One region of the Hymenobacter glaciei genome, then DNA from elsewhere that is predicted to be linked to it. Evidence: riboswitches for the same ligand, from Rfam matches in the RefSeq annotation. Region 1 holds a riboswitch; each other region holds the start of a gene.
What was found. A riboswitch is a leader RNA that binds a small molecule or an ion and turns the genes downstream of it on or off. The one in region 1 is predicted to bind S-adenosylmethionine.
Positions count from the first base shown of each region.

Region 2: it holds a riboswitch for S-adenosylmethionine, as region 1 does, so the genes downstream of both, ABD837_RS07410 (peroxiredoxin-like family protein) here and ABD837_RS19580 (phosphoadenylyl-sulfate reductase) in region 1, are expected to answer to the same signal.
Region 3: it holds a riboswitch for S-adenosylmethionine, as region 1 does, so the genes downstream of both, metH (methionine synthase) here and ABD837_RS19580 (phosphoadenylyl-sulfate reductase) in region 1, are expected to answer to the same signal.

Region 1 covers NZ_BAABDK010000030.1:68,319-78,397, reverse strand. The annotation lists gene ABD837_RS19610 (NADPH-dependent assimilatory sulfite reductase hemoprotein subunit) at 1-23, opposite strand, end outside; gene ABD837_RS19605 (DUF2490 domain-containing protein) at 75-755, opposite strand; gene ABD837_RS19600 (assimilatory sulfite reductase (NADPH) flavoprotein subunit) at 775-2,598, opposite strand; gene cobA (uroporphyrinogen-III C-methyltransferase) at 2,650-3,459, opposite strand; gene ABD837_RS19590 (sulfate adenylyltransferase subunit 1) at 3,596-4,888, opposite strand; gene cysD (sulfate adenylyltransferase subunit CysD) at 5,025-5,939, opposite strand; gene ABD837_RS19580 (phosphoadenylyl-sulfate reductase) at 6,079-6,837, opposite strand; SAM riboswitch class I at 7,109-7,197, opposite strand; gene ABD837_RS19575 (RNA polymerase sigma factor) at 7,403-7,981, shown strand; gene ABD837_RS19570 (hypothetical protein) at 8,109-8,903, shown strand; gene ABD837_RS19565 (hypothetical protein) at 8,900-10,079, shown strand, end outside.
Region 2 covers NZ_BAABDK010000012.1:37,813-47,891, forward strand. The annotation lists gene ABD837_RS07395 (erythromycin esterase family protein) at 1-1,678, opposite strand, end outside; gene ABD837_RS07400 (hypothetical protein) at 1,839-2,258, opposite strand; gene ABD837_RS07405 (LysM peptidoglycan-binding domain-containing protein) at 2,448-2,726, shown strand; SAM riboswitch class I at 3,048-3,163, shown strand; gene ABD837_RS07410 (peroxiredoxin-like family protein) at 3,530-4,195, shown strand; gene ABD837_RS07415 (O-acetylhomoserine aminocarboxypropyltransferase/cysteine synthase family protein) at 4,332-5,711, shown strand; gene ABD837_RS07420 (homoserine O-acetyltransferase family protein) at 6,002-7,030, shown strand; gene ABD837_RS07425 (aliphatic sulfonate ABC transporter substrate-binding protein) at 7,100-8,143, shown strand; gene ABD837_RS07430 (ABC transporter permease) at 8,180-9,055, shown strand; gene ABD837_RS07435 (ABC transporter ATP-binding protein) at 9,190-9,999, shown strand.
Region 3 covers NZ_BAABDK010000032.1:53,829-63,907, reverse strand. The annotation lists gene ABD837_RS21210 (molybdopterin molybdotransferase MoeA) at 1-492, shown strand, start outside; gene ABD837_RS21205 (hypothetical protein) at 471-1,430, shown strand; SAM riboswitch class I at 1,617-1,725, shown strand; gene metH (methionine synthase) at 1,800-5,495, shown strand; gene metF (methylenetetrahydrofolate reductase [NAD(P)H]) at 5,613-6,569, shown strand; gene ABD837_RS21190 (energy transducer TonB) at 7,310-7,819, shown strand; gene ABD837_RS21185 (hypothetical protein) at 7,876-8,439, shown strand; gene ABD837_RS21180 (putative signal transducing protein) at 8,535-8,975, shown strand; gene ABD837_RS21175 (PA14 domain-containing protein) at 9,125-10,079, shown strand, end outside.

The sequences.
Region 1 (10,079 bases):
TGCGGGGCTAGGGTATCGGACATGGGAACAAAATATTTAGAATGAAGGAGGCCGCACGACTGGTGCGGCGCTCTTTACCGCGCGGCCAGCGCCGACAGGTCTTTATAAAGGGTGAGGCGCAGCACATCGCGGGCGTAGTAGCCCGCCCCAGCCGGGCGCTGCTGCCAGATGTGGAGGTAGCCCAGCTCGGCGGCGAAGCCCGCGCCCAGCTGTCGCTCGGCCCCGGCATACAGCCGGTTCTGGTCGAAGCTGTCGGGGTGCAGCAGCAGCTCATCGGAGGCGCGGAATTTCCAGGTAGCATTCAGCTGATAATCGAGCTGCAGGCGGCCCCGGTAGCGCAGCCGGTACTGCCAGGTGTCGGCGAGGTCGGAGCCGGCCAGCTGGCCCAGCCAGCGCTGCTCTACCCGCAGGCGGGACACCAAGCGCAGCCGGCCGGGCAGCGGCAGGGTGGCGGTGACTTCTTCAAAAACACGCCGCTCGGGCACGCTGATGCCCTTTTGCGGCTGCCAGGAGAGTGTGCCGCCCAGTGCTGCGTCCCACACCGGCGAGGCGCGGTAGTGCAGGTGCTGGTGGGTAATGAACTGCCACTGCTGGTCGGGGAAAACGAAACGCCGCTCATCAAACTCGCTGTGCAGGGTAAGGCGCGGGGCCAGGCGGGTGCGTACCATCAGCCGCAGCCAGTACGCCTGTTGGTGGGCGGTTTGAGCCGGGGCCAGCACGGGCAGCAGCAGGAGCAGGACGGAGAGGAGTTTCATGGAAGTAGCCGGCCTGCTGTTAGTACACGTCCTCCAGGTAGCGGCGCTGCTTGCGTAGGTTCTTCACATAAGTCGCCGCGTCATCAGCCGACAGCCCAGCTTCCTTCTGCACCACTTGGGTCAGCGCTGTTTGCACCGCTCCACCCAGGCGGTTTTTATCGCCACACACGTAGAATTGCGCGCCGTTTTCGAGCCAGCCGAATACGTCGCGGCTATTCTCCAGCAGTTGGTCCTGCACGTAGATTTTCTCGGCCTGGTCACGCGAGAAGGCCACGTCGAGCTTAGCCAGCCCACCGCGCTTGAGGTGCTGCTGCCACTCGGCCTGGTACAGAAAGTCGGTGGTGAAGTGCGGGTTGCCAAACAGCAGCCAGTTGCGGCCAGAAGCCCCCAGCTCCACTCGTTCCTCCACGAAGGCGCGGAACGGCGCGATGCCGGTGCCCGCCCCAATCATGATGATGTCGGTACTCTGGTTTTGCGGCAGCTTGAAATACTCGTTGTGCTCCACAAACACGCGGGCCTCGTCGCCCACCGCCACGCGGTCGGCCAAAAAGGACGAGCACACGCCGTGCTTGCGGCGGCCGTGGGCTTCGTAGCGCACGGCGCCCACGGTGAGGTGCACCTCATCGGGGTGGGCCAGCAGGCTGCTGGCGATAGAGTAGGCGCGGCTGGGCAGCGGGCGCAGCGTGTCGGCCAGCAACTGAGCCGTGAGTTGGTCAGTGGGAAAATCAGTGAGCAAATCGGCCACGTCGCGGCCGTAGAGGTAGGGCTGCAGGCGCGTGGTGTCGGCCAACAGCCCATGCAGTTCGGCGTGCGGGGCCAGGGCCGCGTAGCGTTCCAGCACGTCGCGGGTGAGCACGGTAAGCTCGCGCCGGCTGGCCAGCGCGGCGGCCAGCGGCAGGTTTTCTGCGCCCACTTGCACCGGGGCCGAGTCGGAAAGCCGGGCGGCGCGGAGTACTTCCTCCACCAGCGGGTCGTGGTTGCGGGGGCGCACGGCCAGGGCATCGCCGGGGGCAAAGCGCAGGCCCGAACCGGCCAAATCCAGTTCTAGGTGGTACGTTTCCTTCGTCGAGCCCCGCCCGTTTAGCTGGATGCTTTCTAGCACCCGCGCCGGCCAGGGGTTGTCGCGGGTGAAGGCAGGAACGGTTGTGTCCGCAGCTTGCGGCGAAACAGCGGCAGCTGAAGTACCGGAAGTAACCGAAGCCTCGGTTTTGCCAGTGGCATCTCCGGCTATTTTTTCCAGCACCGCCGCAATCCACTCGCTGGCCGCGCTTTGATAATCCACATCCGTATCCACGCGGTCGAGCAAACGGGTACCGCCCAGCTCGCTCAGGCGCTGGTCAAAATCCTTGCCTGTCTGGCAGAAGTGCAGGTAGCTGGAATCGCCCAGCGCGAGCACGGCAAAGCGCAGCTTCGGCAGCTTCGGCGCGCGGCCGCTGCCAATGAACTGGTGCAGTTCCTCAGCCGAGATGGGCGGCTCGCCTTCGCCGTGCGTGCTCACAATAACGAGCAGATTCTGCTCCTGGGCCAACTGTCGGGTCGAGTAGTCGTTCATGTCGCGCACCTCGGCGCTAAGGCCGCGCTGCTTGGCCGCTTCGGCCGCTTGTTGCGCTATTTTCTTGCCATTGCCGGTGTGTGAGCCGTACAGAATGGTCAGCTTTTGGGCGGTGGGGCTGATGCCAGCTTCCGGTGCTGCCGCAGGGGCCGTAGCGGCTTGCGTGCCGCCCGTGGCCTGGCCGTAGAAATAGCCGCTCAGCCACAGCAGCTGGTTGGCCGACAGGTTAGCTGTAAGATGCTGGAGCTGCGCTTCATCAAGCGCAGGCGGAAGAATAGGGAGCGTGGGCATAATCAACTTCAGAATACAGGTAGGAGGGAGGCGAGAAGCTCAGCCAGTGGGCTAAGCCACTTTTGCGTAAGCCAGCAGTTCCGGTAGTATCTCAGTGGCTACATTAGCTGCTGTCGCGGCAGGCTGCTTCATCAGCCGCACCACTTCGCCCAGCACAATCACGGCCGGCGCACCGAGCCCGGCCGCACTGGCCCGCCCGGCGATGTCGGCCACCGTGCCGGCCACCGCGCGTGCTGTCGGCAGCGTACCGTTCTGGATGATGGCCGCTGGCACTTCGGCCCCGCCGTAGCGGGCAAAAAGCGCCGCGATTTCTGCCAGCCGGCTCATGCCCATCAGAATAATGGTGGTGACGGTGGGCGTCTGGGCGGCTTCGAGCAAGGCGGTCGAAAGCTGCTCGTCTGCTGTCGTAGCCGTTAGTACCCGGAAGCCTTCGCTCAAGCCCCGGTGCGTGGCCGGAATGCCCACGCTGCCCGCCGCCGCTACCGCGCTGCTAATGCCCGGCACGTAGTCGGTGGCCAGCCCGTTAGCTTCGGCGTACAGCATTTCCTCGCGGCCGCGGCCAAACACAAACGGGTCGCCGCCCTTTAGCCGCACCACGTGGCCGTGGCGGTACGCCTGCTGCACAATCAGCTCGTTGATGCCTTCCTGGGTATAGGCCTTGAAACCGCTGCGCTTGCCCACAAAAATCAGCGGCACGCCGGGCCGGACGTGGGCCAGCAGGGCATCGTTAGCCAGGGCATCGTACAGCACCGCATCGGCTGCCGCCAGGGCTTTTGCGCCTTTCAGCGTCAGTAAGTCCGGGTCGCCAGGCCCGGCGCCGACAACCGTCAGGCGAGGCAGGAAAAGAGAAGAATCAGCCATTTTTAGTTTTCTATGTTGGTCGTCATGCAGAGCGCAACGAAGCATCGCGCTTGTGGTAGCAATCGAATCGTCAGGATTAGTGGCGGCACGCGAGATGCTTCGCTACGCCCTGCAGGACGGGCGTTGCCAAGGTGTTTTAAATGGAAAACGCGGCCTCGGTGGGTACTTCCTGGGTGAAATATTCCGGGTCGGTAGCGGCAATGAGGCCGGCGGCCAGGGTAGCCCCGGTCTGCTCATCGACCAGGATAAAAGCGCCGGTGACCCGGTTTTGCCGATACTCATCCACCACCAGTGGCAGGGCGGTTTTCAAGCGCACCCGCACGATATCGTTGAGCCGAGCCTCGTCGGTACCCTGACTTTCGAAGGTTTCGATATTGGTCTTTTGCAGAATGGTGGTCACGGCGGCCTTCACCGTGGCGGAGTGGTGCTGCACCAGCAGCTTTCGGCCGGCGCGCAGCGGCCGCTCGTCCATCCAGCACAGCGTGGCTTCGAGTTCGCGCACCACGGCCGGGTGGGCGGTGGTGGGTACAATGGTATCGCCTCGGCTCACGTCCATGTCGTCGCGCAGGCGCAGCACCACGCCTTGCGGGGCACTGGCAGCCGCCACTTCCTGCTGGTTCACTTCAACTGCTTCAATCACTGTTTCCAGGCCCGAGGGCCAGATGCGCACCCGGTCGCCCGGGCGATAAGTGCCGCTCTGGATGCGGCCGGCGTAGCCCCGGTAGTCGGGTAACTCCTCGGTCTGCGGCCGAATCACATACTGCACCTGAAAGCGCGGCTCATTCGGGTTGGCATCAATGGCGGCCGGCACACTTTCGAGGTGCTCCAGCAGGCTGGGGCCGTGGTACCAAGGCAGGAAATCGGAGCGGCGCACCACGTTGTCACCATTGAGGGCGCTAAGCGGGATGGCTACCACGTTCGGCAGCTTCAGCTGCTCGGCAATGGCCGCATAATCGGCCACTATGTTCTGGAAAATCACTTCCTCGTGGCCCACCAAATCCATCTTATTCACGGCCAGCACAAAGTGCTGAATGCCCAGCAGCGAAGCCAGCAGCGTGTGCCGCCTGGTTTGCTCAATCACGCCCTGGCGGGCATCTACCAGCACAATGGCCAGGTCGGCGTTGCTCGCGCCGGTCACCATGTTGCGGGTGTACTGCACGTGGCCCGGTGCGTCGGTGATGATGAACTTGCGGCGCGGCGTGGTGAAGTATTTGTGCGCTACATCAATGGTGATGCCTTGTTCACGCTCGGCTTTGAGGCCGTCGGTGAGCAGGGCCAAATCGACGTCGCCGCCGGTGGTGGCGCGGCGCTTTTCCAGCGTGGCCAGCACGTCGAGCGATACTGAGTCGCTGTCGTAAAGCAGGCGGCCGATGAGCGTGCTTTTGCCGTCGTCGACGCTGCCGCAGGTGATGAATCGGAGAAGGTCCATTTTTTTTAATATGCTAGATGTGAACGATGTGGAAATGTGAAAAATGGCTAATTCAGGAGGGAGTGCGAATGGCTGGCGGCATGTGCCGACTCATTTTCACATCTTTCACATTCCCACATTTCCCCACATTTAATTTTTAGAAATAGCCGTTGCGCTTGCGGTCCTCCATCCCCGTTTCCGAGAGGTTGTCGTCGAGCCGGGTGGCGCCGCGCTCGCTCACTTTGGCCAGCAGCAGGTCCTCAATGATGTCATTCACCGAAACGGCGTCGCTTTCCACGGCGGCCGTGCAGGTGGAGTCGCCCACGGTGCGGAAGCGCACGCGCCGGTTCACGATTTCGTCGGTTTCGTCGAGGTTCAGGTGCTCGCTGAAGCCGAGGAGCTGGCCGCTGGGCAGCACCACGCACTGGCGCTCGTGCGAGAAATAAATCTCGGGCAGCTTGATGTTTTCGCGCTTGATGTAGTTCCACACGTCCAGCTCAGTCCAGTTGGAAATGGGGAATACGCGCACGTTTTCACCCTTCTGGATGCGGCCGTTGTAGATGTTCCACAGCTCCGGCCGCTGGCGCTTGGGGTCCCATTGGCCAAAATCGTCGCGCACTGAAAAGATGCGCTCCTTGGCCCGGGCCTTCTCCTCGTCGCGCCGCGCCCCGCCGATGCAGGCGTCAAACTCGAATTCCTCAATCACATCGAGCAGGGTGTAGGTCTGGAGCGGGTTGCGGCTGGGGTATTTGCCACCCGGCTCGTGCAGGCCGCGCTCCCGGATGGTGTCTTCCACCTTGCGCACAATTAGCTTCTCGCCCAAATGGGCCGCCAGCTCGTCGCGGTAGTTGATGATTTCCTCGAAGTTGTGGCCGGTGTCGACGTGCACCAGTGGGAAGGGAAACTTACCCGGCCGAAAGGCTTTTTCGGCCAACCGCGTCAGGGCAATCGAGTCTTTACCGCCCGAGAACAAAAGTGCGGGCCGCTCGAACTGTCCGGCTACTTCGCGCAGGATATGAATAGCTTCAGCTTCTAAACGGTCGAGGTAATCGGGATAAGCAGCGGTTGGCATTGGCACAGGAAGTCTAGGCCCGAAAAAATCGGGCGAATGTGAAAAGCAGGAAGATTATGGGTGGGATAAGGCCCGCGAGAGGTGCCCTTGGGGTAGGAAGTAGCGCCAGCGGCCCAGCCGCTAGCGCCCGAGGATGGGCCTAGCCTGGCATTCGCTCTACCACCGGGTCGAGGCCCTGGTGGGCGGCAGTGGCATGCAGGCCGCACTCCTTGGCGGCAGCGTCTTCCCACCACCAGCGGCCGGCGCGGAAATCCTCGCCCGGCGCAATGGCGCGGGTGCAGGGCGCACAGCCGATGCTCACGAAGCCTTTATTGTGCAGTGGATTAACCGGAATGCCGTTGGCCTGGGCGAAGGCCTCGCACTCGGCCCAGGTCCAGCCGAAGAGCGGGTGTACTTTGATGAGCTCGTGGCCGGCATCCCACTCAGCTGGGTGCATGGTTTGGCGGTTTTGCGACTGCTCGGCGCGGATGCCCGTCACCCACACCTGCTGGCCAGCCAAGGCGCGGGAAAGGGGCTCCACCTTGCGGATGTTGCAGCACTCCTTGCGGTTCGCTATGCTCTCGTAGAAGCTGTTGGGGCCCTTTTGGCGGGTCAGCTCCTCAATGGCTGCGCCGTCGGGCGCGAATACTTCGATGGGCTTTTCATAGCGCAGCAAGGTCTTGTTCCAGGTAGAATAAGTTTCCTGAAAATTGCGGCCCGTGTCGAGCGTAAACACCCGGATGGGTAGGTCGTTTTCGAAGATGAAATGGGTGAGAATCTGGTCTTCGAGGCCAAAGGAGGTAGAAAACGAGACGCGGCCGGGGAAGTGGTCGGCCAGCAGGGCCAGGGTTTCCGGTGCCGAGCATTCGGGAAGGTAGCGGCGCAGGTCAGCAACCTGGCTTTCAAGGGGTAATGCCATGATGGGAAGGGAGTTTTTCTCCGCAGAAAAAACCAACAATGGGCCGTAGAGGCCGCAAAAACCCGCTATGCGTCGCGCAATGAATCAATCACCACAAGAGGGGGTAGCGGGGTAGCCGTCGCAACAGCCGCCGGAAGAGAAGCCCTAGTTCAACAACCAGCAATCTTCCCCGGCATAGCGGCCAGGGAACAGCACATGCAACAACACATTCGGCGCGAAGCAGCGAGGGTGGTGGGTTGCAGGCGGAGATTGGTGGATGTGCTCACGGCAGTTTTTATATGTCAGGACTTGGCACCGTTCCAACTGGTGGGGGTTGCCGGCGTTTCGTCGAGCCTGTCTCTCCGCGCCTCTGTATAAAAATGGATAGCGTCCCAAACGAGGGTTGCTGGGGCAAATGTAACCGACGAAAAAGCGAAATGCCAAAATTTTATTTTATGAATATGAAACTGGCCACATTGCCATAGGTTTGGCCGCCGTGCTTTTGCCGCGTAATTTGCCGTGCAACCCCTGAACCTGCCGTGTGGTCTATGGGTTGCTTAAGCACACTCAAGACCTCGTTTTCTGCATGGAAGCTCTGTCCATTTCCGCCTACGTCGATATCAACGCTCCTTTGGTGGAGCGCTGCCGCCTCAACGACCGCCAGGCCCAGGCCGAGATTTACCGGCGCTACTCCAAGGCAATGTTCAACGCGGCCCTACGCATCACCGGCGACTACGCTGAGGCCGAAGATGTGCTGCAGGAGTCGTTCCTAAGCGCTTTTCGTGAACTAAGCGGCTACAAAGGCGATTCCTCGTTTGGGGCGTGGCTGAAGCGGATTGTGGTGAACAAAAGCATCAATTGCCTGCGGCAGCGGCGGCTGGCGCTGGTGCCGCTGGGCGAGCAGCACCACGACGAGCCCGCCGAAGCCGCCACCCACTCGCCCGAGGATGAGGCCGATACGCACTACCGGGCCGACGTGCTGCGCCGCTGCATTCAGGAACTGCCCGACGGCTACCGCGTGGTGCTCAGCCTGTATTTGCTCGAAGGCTACGACCACCTCGAAATCGCCGGCATCATGGGCATCTCCGAATCAACTTCTAAATCACAGTACAGCCGGGCTCGGGTTCGGTTGCGCGAATTGGCCGCCCAGCGTGGCCTGAGCTAACGTTTATCCCTTATAATCATTACTTAATCGTTTCATTACCCTTCATCCTGTTTCGCCCGGCCGCGGTTTTCGTATAGCCCCGTGGCCCGCCTTGAACTTGGACGAACCGTGCGTCTGCTACTCATTCATGGATACCCCAACTAATACTTCTCTTGAAAATTTCGTCGAGCGGCACCGCGCCGATTTCGACACCCACGAGCCACGCCCGGACCTGTGGGCCGCGCTGGAGCAGCAGCTAAGCCCTGTTGCGCCCGCCATGCGCCTGAGCGACGAACCCCTGGCAGCAACTGCGGCTCCGGTAGTGGCTGCTGAGGAGTGGGCTGCGCCGGCTGCTTCGATAGCAACTGCGGCAGTTGGCCACGCCAACTGGTTTCAGCGCTACGGCGTGGCGGCGGCACTGGCCCTGCTGGTGTTTGCGGCCGGAGCCAGCGAAGCCTGGAAATCCCGCTCGGTGGGCGCTGAAGTAGCCGTTGTGGCTGCGCCCGCGGCTAAGCTGGGAAGCGTAGATACTGAACCCGATGCGGCCTTGTATCAGGGTGGCAACCCTACTTCCCTCACCGCCGCTGAGCATACCACCGGGGCCGACAGCCAGCTGGTGCGCGCCGTGCGTGGCATGGAAGCCTACTACACCAACCAACTCGCCCGCCGCCAAACGGAGTTAAGCCAGCTTAGCGGCCCGGGCATGGTGGCCATGAATGCCGACTGGCAGCACGAGCTGGCATCGCTCGATTCGAGCTACCGCGTGCTGAAAATGCAGTTGCTGCAGCACCCGCAGCCTGATGCCGTGCTCACGGCCATGAACCGTAACCTGCAGGTGCGTCTCGACATTCTCGACCGCCAGCTGAACCTAAGCAACACGCCCACTGAGGCCGACCCCAACGCCGGGGCGTATGTACTGGCCGATAGCCGCCGCTCCGAATGAGCCAGCTAACGGTTTTTCGGGGTGCGCGCGGACTCGGGCTGCTGGGTTTGTTGGTTGGACTGCTGGTTCAGCCTGCTGCTCAGGCGCAAACAATAGCCGATGCCGTACCGGCGGGCCGCTGGACAGCCGCGGGACCGTGCGTGGCCAGACATGCACTGACGCCCGAGGCTAAACGTGCCGCCGAAGCCCTGTTCGGAAGTACCGAAGCGGGCGAGCAACAACCCGCTGGGCAACAACCGGCTTGCCAGCAGGAGGGACCACAAAACCCCGCTGCCGACCAGCCCGACGGCCCCGAAACGGCTGCTCAGTTGCAAGTGGAGCAGCGCCGACGCCTCAGCCGTTCGTTTGCGGTGCCGAAGCAGGGGCGGGCCTTTTCGCTCGACACCCGCTACGGCCGCGTGCAGGTAAACACTTGGAGTAAAGCGGAAATCAAAGTAGAAGCTGAACTGGTGGCCCGCGCCGAAACCGATGCCGGCGCCAAGCAAGTGCTGGAAGCGCTGGGTGTGCAATGGCTCGACTACGATGCCCGTACCGGCGGCGTGGCCGTAAGCACGCAGTTTGGTCCTGCCCTGCGCGGCCGGGCCGGTGGTTGCCGCTACCAGGTGAATTATACCGTGTGGCTGCCTCGTACCACGGCCTTGCGCATCTACGACAGTTTCGGCGACGTGACGCTCAACAACGACCTGCGCGGCAACACCGAGTTGGCGGTTGAATACGGCACCCTGCGCACCGCCCGCCTCGAAGGCCCGCGCAACCTCATTCGCATTGGCAACGGCGACTGCCGCATTGCCTTCGCTGGCCGCGCCAGCATTGATGCCAGCTACGCCCAACTGCGCCTCGATGAGGGCACAACGGTGGACCTGCGCAACAACTATTCCGACGTTGACATCGGTACGGTGCAGGACCTGACGGTGCACAGCAAGTACGGCGACGTAGCGCTGGGCAGCGTGCGCAACCTGCGGGGCTCGTCGGGCTACTCCCGCTTCACCATCGACAAGCTAAGTGAGGGCCTGGATATGGCCGTGCGCTACTGCCCCGATTTCGTGGTGCGCGACATGGGCGCCAACTTCCGCCAAATAAACCTCGACGGCGGCTTCAGCACCATTCGCCTGGGATTTGCCGACGCACCCGCCTTCCGCTTCGACGTGAGTACCGAACAGGGCCAATTGCTGGTGG
Region 2 (10,079 bases), on a different contig from region 1:
GCAGAGCCGCCAGCACCTTCTTCATAATCTTGCGCGGGTCGAGGCTTTCGCCGCGCACCTGCACGCCCTGTAACTCGTAGGCGGCCGGCGCCAGCCGTACCGTCAGCGGCGCGGTGGTGGCGGTTACCATGATGGCGGCGTAGCCCACGCTGCTCACCTGCAACGTGCTTCCCGTGGTGCGCAGCGCAAAGCGGCCCTGCCCGTCGGCTACCGTGCCCACGCCCTGGGCCGGCACGCTCACCGAAGCGTAGGGCACCGGCTGGCCGGTTTTGCGGTCGAGCACCACGCCGCGCACCGTGGCCGAGTTGGCCGCTGTGCCCGTTGCCAGGCGCACGGGCCGGCCGGCCGGATTCAGCCCGTCGGGAGTGGTGCGGGCCAGCACCGCGCTGTCGGCCGCCGGGGCGGTCGCTCCCGCAGTCAATACGGCCTTATGGGTCGGGTGCACGCTGCGCAAAAACAGAAAGCCGTCCACTGCCTCGCTCCACGGGCCACGCATGGCTGTGTAGTCAACGGCGTAAGTGGTCAGCAGGCGGCTGGGGGCATCGTGCTTCAGGCTGACAAAGGCGTATTCGGCGGGCTGAGCCATTAATTCTGCTTCGAGTGAGCCGGCAGCCGGCGTGGGTACCGGCTTGATTTCCCGGAACCACGGGCCGTAGCTGCCGCCGCCGCCCACTGTGCCCAGAATGTAGACCTGGTCGGGGCCGAGGCCGTCCTTCACGGCCCGGCCCATGGGGCGGTACGCCTGCATTTCAGCTGTGTCGAAGTGGTCGGTGCGGTTGGCCAGGTGCGGCAGGGCGGCCCAGCACACCACCTTTTCCTGCGGATGCTGTTTCACATACCACAGCAGGTTGTCGGCCATTTGGGCATCGCGCGGGTTGCTGTCGCTGGCCTTGAAGGTTTCGTTGGTCTTCAATTCCGGCTCGTGCTCGGCATAGTCGCGGGCCTGCGCCAGCAGGCTGCGCAGGTTCTGCTGCCAGAACGCGGCCTCAGTACGGCGCTGGGCATCGGAGCCGGTGGCGACTTTAGCCACGAGCTTATTCACTTTGGCCATTTCCTTCTCAAACTCGGCCAGCGTGGTAGTAGGCACGAAAGCAAAGCTCTGGCCCATAAAGCTGATGACTTGGTCGAGGTAATCGAAGTTGAGCAGGGCGGCGCTCTTGTCCGGGGCCAGGAATTCCTCCAGGTCGTCTACCATATCGCCGCTGTAGCCATCGGTCATCAGCTGCGGGTCGAAGCCGGCTACGCGCAGGCCGCCTTTGCCCACCAATGGCAGCAGAGCCTGAAACTCCTGCGTACTGGTCCAGATAGAAAATACGCTGTTGCCCAAGGCCTCCTGCGCCGGCCGGCCGGCCTCCAGCGCCTGCTGGGCCTTGTGCAGGTCGTAAAACCCGCTCTCAAATGCCACCGTGGTAAAGCCCATCTGCTCGCGCAAAAAGCGCAGGAGCCGGATTTTTGCTTCGAACACGTTGCCCTCGCCGTGGCTGGGCTCGCCCAGCATCACCACCCGCGCCGGGCCGATTTCGGCTTTCAAAAACTCCAAATCCCGAAAGTCATTGTCCGTGGGGTTGATGCTGCGCACCGCGTGGGTGGGCAGGGAAGTAGGGGCCTGAGCGCGGGCAAAAGGCACCGTAAGCAGCAGCGCCCCGGCCAGGGCACCTGCTTTAAAACTGGTAAACATCAATAGCAGAAAAAAGTGGAATGGCCACAATGGGCCACACGGAAGGAGGCCGCAAGTTACTGGCATTTCCACATTACAGCCAGCCATATCAAAATATACGACTACAAAAAAAGCCCCGAACCAACGCGGTTCGGGGCTTTTCAAAAGCAATTTGCGAAGCTTACTCAGCTTCCAACATCAGCGCGGCACCGTCGGCCGACTTCAGCGTGAGCTTGTCGTCGGTAAGGGTTTCCACCGCGAAGGTGTTGCTCGTGGTCGCACCGTCGGGCGTCATCGTGATGGTTTTGCCGGCCTGGTCGAACGTGTATTTGCCGTTCACGGCACCGGTGGCGCCGGTCATGTTGTAGGTGCCATTGGCGAAGATGCGCAGCTGCTCGTCTTCCTGGGCATTGGTCTGCTTCACTTTGTCGCCGGTGGCATCGGTTTGCTTGGAGGTTTTCCACACCTTGCTGTCGGTGCCGTACAGCATGTTCACACCTTCCACCTTGCCCTTGTCGTTGCTGCACGAAGCGGCAAATAGCGACACAAGTACGAGCAGGCTAGCAAAATAGCGGAACGAGAAAAGGGACTGGAGTTTCATGAGCACAACGGGTAATGGTGAAAGAATGAAAGTGGTAGCCTGCATAATGCGAAGCTCGTCGGCTTACGATATCAAACCAAAAGAGTTGGCAACGAAACCTCCGCCAAACCTGTGCGTATAGCAACCCGGCCGGCCCAACCGCGAGGTTTTCCGGTGAAATCAGTTGCATCATTTAACTTTGTAAATCCCATGGGACTCTTCGATTTCATCAGCGACAAAGGCGAGCAAAAACCCGTTGAGCCCGCTAAGCCCGCTGCTGGCGGCACCGATTTTTTCGGAAATGCAAAACCAGAAACTTCCGGCGACAGTTATACTGTTGTTAGTGGAGATTCTCTCTCAAAAATAGCCAAGCACCACTACGGCGACGCCGCCAAGTGGCATCAGATATACGAGGCCAACAAGGCCACCATCGGTACTAACCCCGACCTCATTGAAGTTGGTCAGGTGTTAACCCTACCTAGTCTCTAGGTACTTTTTTGCAGAAAAAAGGTGAGAAAAGCCACTCTGTTTCAGGGTGGCTTTTTTGCGTTTGGTGGGGCCGGTCTGAAGTTGTTGGAGCCAAAATCGCCTGTCATCCTGAGCTTGCGAAGGACCTTGTCACCGAAGAACGGTGTGTAGTAACTACACCACTGCGAGTGTGGTAAGGTTCCTCGCTTCACTCAGGATGACAGGCGATTTTAACCGGCGAAAAAAAATATTTTCGCTCTACCGCTTGCCCATCTCAAAAATTCTCCCGTACATTTGCCGATACCAAACAGGTACTCCCCGCTATCGGTGGGTAGTTTTCAAGTTTTATACAGAAGTGGCGAGAGACTAGGCTCCGTGACCCACTGGCAACCTTCGCAAAACGAAAGGTGCCAATTCCTACCCATTCACCGCTTCGGCCGTGCTGGGACAGATGATTCGAGTGCCATGGAAAATTCTTCGAATTCTGCTTTTCTCCTCCCGACTGCTCCGGCTGCCTTGTGCACCGTCGTGTCGGGTTTCTTCGTTTCGGCCGATGGCGGCCAAAATGTGGCATCGCGCCCCGCGCGAATGCGAATGTGCTGTTGTCGCCCGTGTTGTTGCTAGCCTGACTTCGGCTTAACAACCTCCTTTATCTTCTTCGTGGGAATGCCGTTGCCCCTGGGGCCCGTTGGGGCCACGCAGGTTCATCGAATGCGCTAAGCGCGGCTACAGTCCGGCTTATCCTGCGCCGCACTGTAGCCTTGACCGATACAGACGCCCGAAGAAGTTTCTCTCCCCCAACTAGATATTCTTCTCGACTTCGCATGTCCACGCTCACCGCCCCCGTATCCATTCAGCATGAACTGGCCGCAACGGCCCAACACCTGGCCAGCGTGCTGCCCGCTACGGCCAGCCAAACCATTGATGCCGGCATTGCGGCCGTGCACGCCGCCGGGCTGGCCCAGCACAGCCTGCGGGCCGGCCAAACGGCTCCCGATTTCACCCTGCCCGATGCCGTGGGCCAGCCGGTTTCGCTGGCCGAACTGCTGGCGAATGGCCCGGTGGTGCTGGTGTTTTACCGCGGCAACTGGTGCCCCTACTGTAACGTGCAGCTGCGGGCCTACAACCAGGCATTGGCCGATTTTAAAGCTTTCAACGCCACGCTGGTAGCCGTTTCGCCCCAGACGCCGGACCTGACCAGCCTCACGGCTGAGGAAAAAGAGCTTCGCTTCCCGGTGCTGAGCGACCTCGGCAATACCGTGGCCAAGCAGTATGGGTTGGCCTACCAGGTGGGCGATGCGGTGTACCACACCCTGCACGGCGTGGGCATCGACCTGGCCACGTTCAACGGCGACGACAGTGGCGAACTGCCACTCACGGGCACTTTCGTGATTGCCCGGGACAGCACCATTGCCTGGACCGCCACCGACGCCAACTTCAAGCAGCGCCCCGACCCGGCGGTGCTGCTCGAAGCCCTGGCCCAATTGTAATCTGGTTGTCAGTTGGTAGTTGTCAGTTGTCAGAAATGCTGGCAATGAATGGCAACTCACTGACAACTACCAACCAAAACCAGGAGCTAAAAACTAACAACTGACAACCAGTAACTAACAACTAAATTTCAACATCATGTCCGTTCAGCCCCAACACTTCGAAACCCTCCAACTCCACGCCGGCCAGCAGCCCGACCCCACCACCGGAGCCCGTGCCGTGCCGCTATTCCAGACTACCAGCTACGTGTTCAAGAGCGCTGAGCACGGCGCCAACCTGTTTGCCCTGAAGGAGTTTGGCAACATCTACACCCGCCTGATGAACCCCACCACCGACGTGTTCGAGCAGCGCGTGGCGGCCCTCGAAGGCGGCGTGGCGGCGTTGGCCACCGGCTCGGGCCAGGCGGCCCAGTTCCTGGCCCTGAACAACATTCTGCAGGCCGGCGACAACTTCGTGAGCACAGCCTACCTGTACGGTGGCACCTATAACCAGTTTAAGGTGGCCTTCAAGCGCCTGGGCATTGAGGCGCGCTTTGCGGATGGTGACAACCCGGCCTCGTTTGAGGAGCACATCGATGAGAAGACCAAGGCCATTTACCTCGAAACCATTGGCAACCCGAGCTTCAGCATTCCTGATTTTGAGGCCATCGCGGCCATTGCCAAAAAGCACGACCTGCCGCTGATTGTGGACAACACGTTTGGCGCGGGCGGCTACCTGTTTCGGCCCCTGGAGCACGGCGCCAACATTGTAGTGGAATCGGCTACAAAGTGGATTGGCGGCCACGGCACCAGCGTGGGCGGCGTGATTGTGGACGGCGGCACCTACGACTTCGGCAACGGCAAATTCCCGCAGTTCACCGAGCCGAGCGAGGGCTACCACGGCCTGATTTTCAACGACGTATTTGGCAAGGGCGGGCCGTTTGGCAACATTGCCTTCATCATCCGGGCACGGGTAGAAGGCCTGCGCGACTTTGGCCCGTCCATCAGCCCGTTCAACTCCTGGCAGCTGCTCATCGGCCTCGAAACCCTGAGCCTGCGCGTGGACCGCACCGTGGAAAACGCCCTGAAAGTAGCCAACTGGCTGGAGCAGCACCCGCAGGTGGAAAGCGTGAACTACCCCGGCCTGGCTAGCAGCCCCTACCACGCCATCGCCAGCAAGTACCTGAAGCGCGGCTACGGCGGCGTGCTCTCGTTCCGCATCAAAGGCACCAAGGAAAATGCCTCGCAGTTCATCGACAGCCTGAAGCTCATCAGCCACCTGGCCAATGTGGGCGATGCCAAAACGCTCATCATCCAGCCCTCGGCTACCACGCATCAGCAGCTGAGCGAAGAGGAGCAACTCGCTGCGGGCGTGACGCCGACTTCGCTGCGCTTGTCGGTGGGCATCGAGCACTTCGACGACATCAAGGCTGATTTGCAGGCGGCGTTCGACGCCATCGGCAACACCGCCAGCCAACCCACGGAGGGCGAAGAAGTCGGCGAGCCCGAACTCGAGCACGCTCAGCCACTGGAAGTGTAAAGTTTACCAGCTGTTAGTTGGTCGTTTTCAGATATTAGTCTCAGCGAACCAGTCGCTTCTGACAACTGACAACGAGCAACCGACAGCTACAAGCAGGGCCAGTGCGCCGGCCGGGTACCGCTTCCGTGATGGGTAGCGAAATGGGGGTGAGAATCCAGACACCCGGCCGGTTCACTGGCGCTGAAAGCGTGTTATTTGAGCAGCAAGACATTGGTAGCAAGTAGTAAGAGTGGAAGCTCAAATGCTACTGTCTTACTACTTGCTACTCAATTCTTACTACTATCCTGATAATGACTAGCCAAATATTTGAATTACCTGACCTGAAGCTGGAAAGCGGCGAAACCCTGCACGGGGCGCACGTGGCCTACCAGACCTGGGGCCAGCTCAACGAAGACCGCGACAACGTGGTGTGGGTATGCCATGCCCTGACGGCCAATGCCGATGTGCTGGCCTGGTGGCCGGGCCTGGTAGGGCCGGGTTGCTACTACGACCCAGCTGATTGGTTTATCGTGTGCGCCAACGTGCTGGGCTCGTGCTATGGCACCACCGGGCCGCTCGATGCCGACCCGGCTACCGGGCAGGGGCGCTTCCAGCACTTTCCGCTGCTGACGATTCGGGACCTAGTGGCGGCGCACGAAGCCCTGCGCGAAGAACTCGGCCTGACGGACATCAACACGCTCATTGGCGGCTCGCTGGGCGGGCAGCAGGCGCTGGAATGGGCGGTGGTGCGGCCCGATTTGTTCGACCACTTGGTGGTGGTTGCTACCAACGCCCGGCATTCGGCCTGGGGCATTGCCTTCAACGAAGCCCAGCGGCTGGCCATTGAGGCCGACCCGACCTACTCCGCCGGCCAGCCCGGCGGGGGCGACGACGGCTTGCGGGCCGCCCGCGCCATAGCGCTGCTTAGCTACCGCAGCTACTCGGCCTACGCCGAAACCCAGACCGACCCGACCGACGACGAGCTGCTGCGTGAGCACCGCGCCAGCACCTACCAGCGCTACCAGGGCGATAAACTCGTGTCGCGCTTCGACGCCTACAGCTACGTTTCGCTGAGCCGGAGCATGGACACCCACAATCTCGGCCGCAACCGCGGCGGGGTACCGGCGGCACTGGCCCGCATCGGGGCGCGCACGCTGGTGCTAGGCATCAGCTCCGACGTGTTGTTCCCGCTTTCGGAGCAGCGCGAGCTGGCAGCCCACATCCCGGGAGCTATGTATGCCGAACTGGACTCCCGCTACGGCCACGACGGCTTTTTGCTGGAAACGGCGGCCATTACGCACTTTCTGGAGCTGTTCTACGCGCCCACCTTCGTGCACTAATCATTCTCTTTTTGCTGCATTGTTTCCGGCTCGCTCCTGAGCCGGGTTGGTACCTCTTTGCCTAATCCTATGAAATCGCAAACCACTTTTCGCCCGTCGTCCACGCTTGCTTTTGCCTGGCAGGGAGTCCTTTTACTGGTCTTGCTGCTGATGGCTGGCTGCAGCGGTTCGGGCAGCGAAAAGGCCGCCAGCGCAGCTCCGGAAGTAGTGCGGCTCGACTACGCCTATTACAACCCCCTCAGCCTGGTGCTCAAGCAGCAGGGCTGGCTGGAAAAGGACCTGGCCCAGCAGAACATCAAGGTGGAATGGGTGCTGAGCCAGGGCAGCAACAAGGCGCTGGAGTTTCTCAACGGCAACAGCATCGACTTCGGCTCGACGGCCGGGGCGGCGGCGCTCATCGGCCGGGCCAACGGCAATCCGTTGAAGGCCATTTACATCTTCTCGAAGCCGGAATGGACGGCACTGGTAACGGGCAAAAATTCGACCATCAAAACCGTGGCCGACCTGAAGGGCAAGCGCGTGGTCGCCACCCGTGGCACCGACCCCTACATCTTCCTGCTCCGCGCCCTCGACCAGGCCGGGCTCAGCGAAAAGGACATCGAGCTGATTCCGCTGCAGCACCCCGACGGCCGCGCCGCCCTCGAAAAAGGCGACGTGGATGCCTGGGCCGGCCTCGACCCGCACATGGCCAAGGCCGAGCTGGAGTCGGGTGCGCGGCTGTTCTACCGCAACCCCGACTTCAATAGCTACGGCGTGCTGAACGTGCGGGCCGAATTTGCTCAGCAGCACCCCGCGCTGGTCGACCGCGTGCTGGCCGCCTACGAGCAGGCGCGGCAGTGGGCCGTGCTGCACCCCGCCGAGCTGAAGCAAACCCTCGCCACCGAAGCCAAGCTGAGCGAAGCCGTGGCCGCCCGGCAGCTGGAGCGCACCGATTTTACCAACATCACCTTCGGCGCACCCCAGGTAGCGACCATCACGGCAGCCGGCGACGTGCTGAAGAAAAGCGGCGTGATTGAGCCCGGCACCGACGTGGCCAAAACCGTCAAGGACCTCATCGATACCAGCTTCGCCAGCAAGCTGCCCACTGCCACGGGTGCCACGGCACTGAAATAAAGGGGCTACCCAGCATGGGTGCCCATCCTCTCTTCGATGGCTGAAACTACCTCCCTGGCTGCGCCCTTGGCGCAGTCCGAACCACTAGCTGCCCGCCCGGCCCCGGCGCCCATTCCGGCGTTGCGGTCGGGCGGACGGGCGCGCCGTTGGGGCGGGCTCACGGGGGCGGGGCTGCCCGTGGCGCTGCTGCTGCTGTGGGAAGTGCTGGCCCGGGCCGGCGTGCTGAAGGCCAACCTGCTGCCCGCACCCTCGAAGGTGCTGGCCACCATTGGCGAGCTGGCGCGCACCGGCGAGTTGTGGGGGCACTTGGGCATCACGCTGGCGCGGGTGGGCGCGGGGTTTGTGCTGGGCGCAGCGCTGGCGACGGTGCTGGGAGCTGCCACAGGCTACTCACGGCGGCTGTTTCAGCTGCTCGACCCGCTGCTGCAGGGCGTGCGCAACATCCCGTCGCTGGCCTGGGTGCCGCTTTTCATTCTTTGGATGGGCATTTATGAAACCTCGAAGGTGGTGCTGATTGCCGTGGGCGTGTTCTTCCCAGTGTATCTGAATTTGATGAACGGGGTGCAGGGCGTCGACCGCAAGCTGGTGGAAGTGGGGCGCGTGTACCGGCTTTCGGGCGGGGCGCTGGTGCGGCGGGTGTTTCTGCCGGCCACGCTGCCGGCCTACTTCGTGGGGCTGCGCAGCGGGCTGGGGCTGGGCTGGATGTTTGTGGTGGCGGCCGAAATCATGGGGGCCAGCAAGGGCCTCGGCTTCCTGCTGGTGGATGGGCAGATGACCGGTCGGCCCCAGACCATCCTGGCCAGCATCCTGCTGTTTGCGGTGCTGGGCCAGCTCACCGATGCGGCCTTGGCAGCCCTGGGCCGGCGCTTGCTGCGCTGGCAGGACACCCACGGTCAAGTAAACAATGGATAAAACCCGTCATGCAGAGCGCAGCGAAGCATCTCGCATGCGCAACGCAATCAACAGAATTAGTGGTGGCATGCGAGATGCTGCGCTGCGCTCTGCATGACTCTCTAAGTAGGAAATTCTCCTAGCTCCAACTAACTATGCTCCGCATCGACCACCTCAACAAGCAGTTCGACACCGGCATCGTGGCCCTGGCCGACGTGAGCCTGCGCGTGCAGCCCACGGAAATAGTCGCTTTGGTGGGCGCCAGCGGCTGCGGCAAAAGCACCCTGCTACGCCTTGTCGCGGGCCTGGATGCGCCCACCGGCGGCTATATCTTCATCAACGATGAACCGCTGGCGGGGCCGAACGCGGCGGTGGGCGTGGTATTTCAGGAGCCGCGGCTGATGCCTTGGCTTTCGGTGCGCGACAACGTGCGGTTTGGTCTGGCCGCCCGGCCCCGGCCCGAGCAGGAGGCGCGGACCGATGCCGTGCTGGCGCGGGTGGGCCTCAGCCAGTTTGCCGACGCGCTGCCGCGGCAGCTGTCGGGCGGCATGGCGCAGCGGGTGGCCATTGCGCGGGCGCTGGTGGCACAGCCGCAGCTGCTGCTGCTCGACGAGCCGTTCAGCGCCCTCGACCCCTTCACCAAAATGGACTTGCAGGAACACCTGCTGCGCATTTGGGCCGACGACAAGCCCACGCTGCTGCTCGTGACCCACGACCTGGAAGAAGCCCTGGTGCTCGCCGACCGCATTGTGGTGCTGCGCGGGCACCCGGGCCGCATCCACGAAACCGTGCGGGTGGACCTGCCCCGCCCCCGCCAACGCACCGATTCTGATTTTCAGGCTTATAAACAACGACTGCTGGAAGCCCTGGACGTGCGGGCTGGCGTGGCGGCTCCCTACCGGAGTGGGGGCTCCCTAAATAAAGCACGTCATGCAGAGCGCAGCGAAGCATCTCGCGTGCAATAATGACTCAATCGATTGAATTAGCAGTGGCGAGCGAGATGCTTCGCTGCGCTCTGCATGACGTTCTAACACAATAACACTGA
Region 3 (10,079 bases), on a different contig from region 1:
CTGAGCGGGGCCGTGAGCAAGGGTCGCGCCGACCACCTGCCAGGCCTGTTGCGCGAGCTGCACGTGGAGGAAATTTTCCACGAAGTGCAACAGCGGCCCGGCAAGCCGCTTTGGTTCGGGGCGCGAGCCGGTGGGCCGGTGGTTTTCGGGCTACCCGGTAATCCGGTGTCCACGTTCATCACGGCTTGCCGCTACGTGCGGCCGTGGCTGCGCGCCGTGCAGCTGCCCGAGGGCATACCCGAAACGGCCGTCACTACCGAAGCACCCGCCCCGGCCGTGCTCACTGTCGACATCAATTTCAAGCCCCAGCTTACGCACTTTGTGCCCGTGCACCTGACCGTAGACGCCGAAGGCCGCCGCCTGGCAACGCCCCTACGCGTGGGCGGCTCCGGCGACATGATGGGGCTGGTGGGAGCCACGGCGTTTCTGGAGCTGCCGCCGGAGCCGTCCGTTTTTCCGGCTGGCAGCGTATGGCCGGCCTGGGCACTGTAACCAATGCACGGGCCGGGCACTGCTGGCCAAGCACGCAAGGCAGTGGGGCACGGTGCGGCAAACCAAAAAACGCCAATCCCTTCGCCAAAACAATTATACAATGCAGTAGCTTTTTGGCAGCATATTTTTATTTCCACCATCAGCTTATGCTTACAACCTATACCAGTACGACCGCGACGTCGGGCAATGCCACCTTGGTTGTACGGCCGCAGGCAGTTGCCAAAAAAATATTTCTGGTAATCGGCCTGCTGCTTGTGCTGGATTTGGTGAGCGTTTACCTGGTGCAGGTGCTGCATACGGACACGAGCGTGGTTCGGAAGCTTGTGCGTTACTTCGACTTGAACGAAGAAAACACCATACCAGCTTTTTTCTCCTCGCTGCTACTGCTGCTCGCCAGTGCCCTGCTCCTGGTAATTGCCCGGCAGGCGGCCAGCCGTAAAAAGGCCCTGCTCTGGCTACTACTGAGCGCCGTTTTCCTGTTTCTGGCTCTCGATGAATCAATTGCAATTCACGAGGAATTAACGTACAGTGTTAACAAAATGTATGCGCCCAGCACGGACACGAACGGGTTTCTGCGCTACAGCTGGGTGGTGCCTTACCTGCTGGCGCTCACTGTTCTGACGGCCTTTTATGCCCCTTTCCTGTGGCAACTGCCAACCTTCGTTCGCGCGCTGTTTGTGGCCTCGGGCTGCATATTCGTGACGGGTGCGGTGGGTATGGAGTCCATCGAAGGGCATTATGATTTGCTCTATGGCATGCACAACCTGTACTCGTCGCTTCTGTGCGCCCTGGAGGAAGTGATGGAGATGAGTGGAGTTGCGTTGTTCATTTTCGCGCTGCTGACTTACATAGCCCGGGAACAGGGAGAAATACGCTTCAGCGTCACTAGTTCGAAGGAAAGGGTGCTGGATGAACGCGAATTGCAGCCAAGGCTGTAGGTACCAAGTTATTTTTTGGCTGCCGCCGGGGCCAGCGTTTTTCCGGCGGGTAGCGTGTGGCCTGCGTGGGCGCGTTGCCCCCTTTCTTAAAAGGAGGAATGAGGACATTCTGACCTATTGAGCCATTTCCCAATTCTTCATTCCTCATTCTTCATTAAGCCGAAGGCGTTGTATCTTCGCCCTACGCTGCTATCCAGAAAGACCGAGGGACCGGGCCCGATGACGTCTTGGCAACCTACCGCGAGTAGGTGCCAACTCCCGTTTCACCGCCTTTTTTGGTGAAAGAAGATGACAGCCGGAACCGTGCGCTTGCGCTTGGGTTTCTTTCTGGATACGCGCTTTTACGCTGCTATACCGACTCCGAAAGAAATGTCCACCGCCACCCTCGCCGCCCCCTCTCCTCTTCCCGACCTGCTCCGCCAGCGCCTGCTGATTCTTGACGGCGCGATGGGCACCATGATTCAGCGCCACCCGCTGACGGAGGAGGATTTCCGGGGCACCCGCTTCGCCGACCACCCCAAGCCCCTGCGCGGCAACAACGACCTGTTGAGCCTCACGCGGCCCGACATCATCAAGGGCATCCACGCCGAGTACTTCGCCGCCGGGGCCGACATGGTGGAAACCAACACCTTCTCAGGCACCACCATTGCGCAGGCCGACTACGGCCTGGAGCACGTGGTGTACGAGTTGAACTACGAGTCGGCTCGCCTGGCCCGCGAGGCGGCCGATGAGTACTCGACGCCCGAGCGCCCGCGCTTCGTGGCCGGCGCCGTTGGCCCCACCAACCGCACCGCCTCGCTCTCGCCCGATGTAAACCGCCCCGGCTTTCGCGCCGTGACCTTTGATGAGTTGGCCACGGCTTACCTGGAGCAGGTGCGCGGCCTTGTGGACGGCGGCGTGGATACCCTGCTCATCGAAACCATTTTCGACACGCTGAACGCCAAAGCAGCCCTCTATGCCGTGCAGAAATTCTTTGACGAAGGCGGCCGCGTGGTGCCCGTTATGATTTCGGGCACGATTACCGACGCTTCGGGCCGCACCTTGAGCGGCCAGACGGTGGAAGCTTTCTGGAACAGCATTCGCCACCTGCCGCTGCTAAGCGTGGGCTTGAACTGCGCCCTCGGCGCCGACCAGCTCCGCCAGTACGTGCAGGAGCTGAGCCGCATTTCCGACGTGCACATCTCGGCCTACCCCAACGCCGGCCTACCCAACGCTTTCGGTGGCTACGATGAATCGGCGCAGGAATTTGCCGCGCTGGTGGAGGAGTATTTGAAGGAAGGCATCGTGACAGTGGTGGGCGGCTGTTGCGGCACCACGCCCCAGCACATTGCCGAGCTGAGCAAGCTGGCCGAGAAATACCAGCCCCGCCAACTCCCCACCGAACTCGCTCCCTCGACTCGCCTGAGCGGCCTAGAGCCGTTTACCATCAAAGAGGAAAGCCTGTTTGTGAACGTAGGCGAGCGCTGCAACGTGACCGGCTCCCGCGCTTTCGCCCGCCTCATTCGCACGGGTGCCTATGAGGAAGCCCTGGCCGTGGCCCGCTTGCAAGTGGAAGAAGGCGCGCAGGTACTCGACATCAACATGGACGAGGGCATGCTCGATTCGGAGCAGGTGATGACGACGTTCCTGCACCTCATTGCTTCGGAGCCCGACATTGCGCGGGTGCCGGTGATGATTGACTCCTCGAAGTGGAGCGTGCTCGAAGCCGGCCTGAAATGCGTGCAGGGCAAGAGCATCGTGAACTCGATTTCGCTGAAAGAAGGCGAAGCAGCTTTCCGTGACCGCGCCCACACGGTGCGCCAGTACGGCGCCGCCGTGGTGGTGATGGCCTTCGACGAAAACGGCCAGGCCGACTCGCTGGAACGCCGCAAGGAAATCTGCCAGCGCAGCTACGACATCCTGACCAAGGAAGTCGATTTCGACCCGTCCGACATCATCTTCGACCCCAACATCCTGACCGTAGGCACGGGCATGGACGAGCACCGCAACTACGCCATCGACTTCATCGAGGCCGTGCGCTGGATTAAGGGCAACCTGCCCGGCGCGCTCACCAGCGGCGGCATCAGCAACATTTCGTTTTCCTTCCGCGGCAACGACGTGGTGCGCGAGGCCATGCACACGGCCTTCCTCTACCACGCCATCCGCGCCGGCCTGGACATGGGCATTGTGAACCCCGGCCAGCTCGGCGTGTACGATGAAATTGAGCCCCACCTGCTCGAGTTGGCCGAAGATGTGCTGCTAAACCGCCGTGCCGACGCCACAGAACGCCTCGTGGAATTTGCCGACACCGTCAAGCAAAAAGATAAGGCCGAAGTAGTGGCCGACGAATGGCGCAGCCTACCTGTGTGGGACCGCCTGCAACACGCGCTGGTGAAGGGCATCACCGAGTTTATTGACGAGGATACCGAAGAAGTGCGCCAGCAGGTAACTCGGCCTTTGGAAGTAATCGAAGGTCCGCTGATGGCCGGCATGAACGTAGTGGGCGACCTGTTCGGGGCCGGCAAAATGTTCCTGCCGCAGGTGGTGAAATCGGCCCGCGTAATGAAGAAAGCCGTGGCTTACCTCGAGCCGTACCTGTTGGCCGACAAGCAGGGCTCGGACCGCCAGACGGCCGGCAAAATCCTGATGGCAACGGTGAAAGGCGATGTGCACGACATCGGCAAGAACATCGTGGGCGTGGTGCTGGCCTGCAACAATTTCGACATCGTGGACCTCGGCGTAATGGTGCCGCTGGAGAAGATTCTCGATGAAGCGCAGAAGCAAAACGTGGACGTTATAGGTCTTTCCGGCCTCATCACGCCCTCGCTCGATGAGATGGTGTACGTGGCCCAGGCCATGGAAAAGCGAGGCTTGAAAATTCCCCTGCTCATTGGCGGCGCCACGACTTCGCGCCTGCACACGGCGGTGAAAATCGCGCCGTCCTACAGCGGGGCGGTGGTGCACGTCAACGACGCCTCGCGCTCGGTAGGGGTAGCCGCGGGCCTGCTCGGCTCGGGTGAACGCGCCTACGCCCAGACCGTGGCCGACGACTACGCCGCCCTGCGCGCCGATTACGCCAGCCGCCAGCGTGACAAAAGCTACCTGACCATTGAAGGCGCCCGCGCCAACGGTTTCAAGTCGGACTGGAATACAGTAAGCATCACCAAACCCAGCTTCCTCGGCACCAAAGTGCTCGAAGACTACGACCTCGCCGAACTGGCCCGCTACATCGACTGGACGCCTTTCTTCCACACCTGGGAGCTGAAAGGCCGTTACCCGCGCATTCTGGAAGATGCTACGCTGGGTGAAGCGGCCACCAAGCTTTTCGAGGATGCCCAGGCCATGCTCACGAAAATCATCGACGGCAAGCTGCTCACGGCCCGCGCTGTGCTGGGCTTCTGGCCGGCCAATACCAAGGGGTACGATACCATCGAAATTTACGCCGACGACTCGCGTGAGGCCATTGCCACCGAGTTTTTCACGCTACGCCAACAAGGCGAGAAAGGCCCCAAAATCCCCAACATCGCCTTTTCCGATTTTCTGGCGCCGAAGGAAACCGGCCGGGCCGACTACATGGGCGGCTTCGCCGTGACGGCCGGTATCGGCATCGAAAAGCTGATTGAGCAGTTCGAGGCTGACCACGACGACTACTCCAGCATCATGGTGAAGGCCCTGGCCGACCGCCTGGCCGAGGCCTTCGCCGAGCGCCTGCACGAGCGGGTGCGCCGCGAGTTCTGGGGCTACGCGCCCGACGAGCACCTGACCAACGAAGACCTTGTGCAGGAGAAATACCGCGGCGTGCGCCCCGCCCCCGGCTACCCCGGCTGCCCCGACCACACCGAGAAAATCACCCTCTTCCAACTGCTCGACGCCGAGGGCAAAACCGGCATCACGCTCACCGAAAATCTGGCCATGTACCCGGCCTCGTCGGTGAGCGGCATGTACTACGCCCACCCAGACTCGCGCTATTTTGGCCTGGGCCGCATTGGCGTGGACCAGGTGGCCGACATTGCGCAGCGCAAACAAATGCCCCTGAAGGAGCTGGAACGCTGGCTGATGCCCAACCTGAACTACGAGCCGAAATAACCCCACCCCAACCCCTCCCCAATGGGGAGGGGCGTTGATTCACTTAATCCAAAGCCCTCACGTGTCGCCCGGCACCCCCTCCCCACCGGGGAGGGGGCCGGGGGGTGGGGTTCGCATATGAAAGTTACCGACCACCTCGCCCAGGCCAAAGGCAAAACCCTCTTCTCGTTTGAGGTGCTGCCGCCCAAAAAGGGCGAAAACATCCACACGCTGTTCTCGAACATCGAGCCACTGATGGAGTTCAAGCCGCCGTTCATCGACGTGACGTACCACCGCGAAGAGTACGTGTACCGCCACCACCCCAACGGGCTGCTGGAGAAGAAAACTGTGCGCCGCAGGCCCGGCACGGTGGGCATTTGCGCGGCCATCAAAAACCGCTTCGACGTGGATACCGTGCCTCACCTCATCTGTGGGGGCTTTACGAAAGAGGAAACCGAGAACGCGCTGATTGACCTGCACTTCCTGGGCATCGACTCCGTACTGGCCCTGCGCGGCGACCCCATCAAATCGGAAGGCCACTTCAAGCCCGAGCCCGACGGGCATGCCTACGCCTGCGACCTCATCGGCCAGGTAGCCAACCTCAACAAGGGGGAGTACCTGGACGAGGAGCAGGACGATACCTGGGCCACCAGCTTCTGCATTGGCACCGCTGGCTACCCCGAGAAGCACTTCGAAGCGCCCAACTACGCTTCGGACGTTAAATTCCTCAAGCACAAAGTAGACCGGGGCGCGGACTACATCGTGACCCAAATGTTCTTCGACAACGAAGAGTTTTTCAAGTTCGAGAAGAAGTGCCGCGACGCGGGCATCAACGTGCCCATCATTCCGGGCCTGAAGCCGCTAACTACCAAAAGCCAACTTACCATGCTGCCCCGGGCCTTCTATCTCAACCTGCCCGAGGCCCTGGCCGAGGCCATCAGCCAGTGCCGCGACAACGAGGCGGCCCGCGCCATCGGCATCGAATGGTGCCTCAACCAAAGCCGCGAATTGATGGCCCACGGCGTGCCTTGCCTGCACTACTACTCCATGGGCAAGTCGGAAAGCATCCGGCGCGTGGCGGCCGAATTGTTTTAGCATCGGCAGCTGCTGCAGGCAGCTGACCAACAAAGCGGGAGCGAATTGGGCGGGTGGCTTACAAGCTACCCGCCTTTTTTGTGCGAACGGGCCACAAGATGTAAAACACCTTATTGGTGCCCGATGGACGGGCCTGTGAATAGAGCCCAGTGCAAACCAGTACCGGTGCCGCAAGTCAACTGAATTTTGCACCCTTTGCCTCTTTCAGGCACAACACCGCTGGTGTATAGCTATTCCTGATATCACTTTTTAATTCAATCTACTCGTCAAAATCAGGCTATTTTCAAAGAGAGCAAACGTATGCTCAACGGGCATTTTCACTCGGTGAATGATTGTTCAGGGCTGTACGCTATAAATTTTAACTCTAACAAAAAATATAAATATCCCTACACCGACCTTTGCTTCACGAACTAGAAGCAATCAGCGCTGCTACATACTCGCCACTTAAGCTCATCACCTAGTAGCTACCTATAGCCTGCACTTTCAATTACTTAATAGGCATAGATGCCATAAAGCGCGTGGTGATAGCAGAGCAATAGGCAAGTAAAAATCGAAGAAAAAGATGCGTAGCCTTTTTCTTAAATAGAACTTTTTACTATCTTTCGAACCCGCAAACGTTTCCAAGTTGCCGTTGCGTACTCTTCATCCCTCAAACCCACCCGTTTACTATGAAAAATTATATTTACTCTCTATTTATTTTACTCCTCTTGTGTATAGCTGCTCCGGCACATGCGCAAAAGATGCGCACAACCAAATGGGAAAGTGGCATGCTTGATAAGCGCACGAAAGTTGGCGTGTGGGAATACTACGGCATCACTGCGTCGAAAGAAATGGTAGTGGTGCAGCGCTACGACCACACCGCCAAGCAGTTGGTTTTCTACCGCCCTTCCGGCGACCTCACTTTCAACACCGAGCTGGCCCCTGGCCAGTGGAAGCGCCGCATGGTGGACCGCCCGCCGCTGTTCATCGGGGGCGATGCCGCGCTGGCGACCTACACCACGCAGCTGCAGTATCCCCAGCAGGCGCAGGACCGCAACGTGCAGGGCCAGGTCACCATTGGCTTTTCGGTGGATACCGAAGGCAAGGCCACCAACCACCGCGTGCTGCGCGGCATTGGCGCGGGCTGCGACCAGGAAGCCCTACGCGTGGTAAAAACCATTCCCGACCAATGGGTACCCGCCCAGGTGGGCGGCCAGGATATTGTGGCGGAGTATGAGTTGACGCTAACCTTTCGGCTGGCGCAGCAGTAGAGGGCAGGTGCGGCCGTAGTAGCCGTTCTTTGCGCCTCAACTACTGTGTCTGTGCTATGAAAGGTGAATTGCGTATTCTAACAACGAGCTTAAAATCTTTTAGCGGCGTGCTGCTCGCCGCGCTATTGCTCACAGGCTGCGACTCGACGCCGAATGAGCGCCGGGAAGTGGCCCGCACTGCTGGCCGCGAGTTGGACAGCGCCGCCCGTACGGCCGCCCACAAGCTTTCTCGGGTGGGTAAAGCCACGGCAACCTATACCAAGTCTAACCGAGAGCGCCGCGCCCGGCCCCTCGACCCGCGCCAGCAGCTGGCCATGGAAGCCAAGCTACTCGGCCCCTACAACGGGCAGATTAACGCCCTCACGCCCCAGGACCTGCCCGCAGCCTATGGCCAGCTGGTGCGCGAAACCCGTGCCCAGCGCGCTACCTGGACCGACCGCGACTGGGACTATGCCCGCGCTGTGTACCAACGCCTGAACGACCAGTTGAAACAGGTGCGTATGGACATGCCCGCCCGCGACGAAGTCCGGGTACGCGCTCGCCAGGCCGAGTTTGTGAGCCTGCAGGCGGGGCATGCCGTGAAAGGCATCGACGCGGCCACCCGGCAACAGCCGAAGTAGGGTTAGTGGTTAGCAGCCTAGGGGGTGACTATTGCTTAAGGACAAAGCGGTTAATCAACACTTCGCGCCTAACTTTCAGCGCTTAACTTTTTTTCGTGTCCAGCCCCGACTCCGTCGTTTTTCTCGAATCGTTCTACGAGCCGATGGCGGCCAACCTGGCCCGCACCCGCCTGGAGGCAGCGGGCATTCCCTGCTTTCTGAGCAACGAAAATCTGGTGGGGCTGCTGCCGCTGTACAGCCCGATTACCGGCGGCGTGCGGCTGCACGTGCGGCTCGCCGACGCGGAAGCAGCCCTGGAAATACTGCATGCTGAGCCCGTGCCCCGGGCCACCGGGCCCGATATCGCCTCGTTTGCCGCTGATGCGCCCGACCCGGTAACGCCGCGCTGCCCGCGCTGTGGGTCGTCGGATGTAGCCTATGGGGCAGCCACGCGCAACACCTACGGGTTCTGGTCGGGGCTTTTGTCGGTGCTGCTGCGGTTTCCGGTGCGGGGCAAGCGGTTTCACTGCTTTCATTGCGGCCACGAGTTCAAGTAGTGGCAACCTGCTACCCAGGCCCGCCGGCTCATGGCCAGTATTAAGGTAGAATTTGCGGGGTTGCGGCAATAATAAGGTGGCCATGTCTCCGTTGTAACTGCATGGCGGCAGCAACGAACCGGTGGCTAACCCTGCTTGTGCTTGGACTGATGATGGCAAAGCCAGCTGCCCCGGTGTGGGCACAGGCTCCGGCCAGCAACGGCATTCTTGGCGAATACTACGAAGGGGTTGCTTTTGAGCGTCTGGTGGCGCGCCGCCACGAGGCTACCCTAGCCTTCGACTGGGGCCACGCTCCGCCGGTGCCGGGCGTGGCGGCCGAGTATTTCTCGGTGCGTTGGACGGGTTGGCTCGTGCCTCCGGCGAGCGGACGCTATGTGCTGCACGCTACCGTAGACGACGGCATTCGCATGTGGCTCAACGACCAACTCGTGCTGAACGAGTGGCGGCCCCAACCCGTGCGCACGTTCACGACCAGCATCGAGCTGAAAGCCGGCCAGCCCTACAAGCTCCGGGTCGACTACTACCAGGACATCCTCGACACCCGCATGTACATTACCTGGGAGCGGCCCGACGTGCCGCTGACGCCGCCACCCTCGTCGTGGCGCAACCTGTGGGGCCTCACCGCTGAAACCCCGAAGCCCGAGCCAATACCGACGCAGTTCCTGTACAGTCGCAACCCCAAGCCAGGACTGGTAGCTGCTCCCGCGCCAAAACTGCTACTACCTGCGGCCCGGCCGCCGCTGCCGAAGCCTGCTCCGGCGGTGGCCAGGGCCAGCCTGCCGGTGCTTGGTTCCCGGCCACTACCTCGACGGCGGGCGGCCCCGACCGTGCTCACGCTGGTACCGGTTTCGCCGGCTACGCCGCTACGCCCGGCAATTTCGCCAGCTAGTCCAACCGATACTGCCCGGCTGGCCTGGCTGGCCGTGGGCGAAACGGTGACTTTGCCGGACCTGTTTTTCGAACAGGGCCGGGCCACCCTGCTGCCCGGTACCCGCGCCGCGCTCGATAAAGTGGCTGGCGTACTTAGCACGCGGCTGGGCCTGCGCCTCGAAGTGCAGGGCCATACCGACAACGTGGGCAATGCCGAGCTGAACCGCCAGCTTT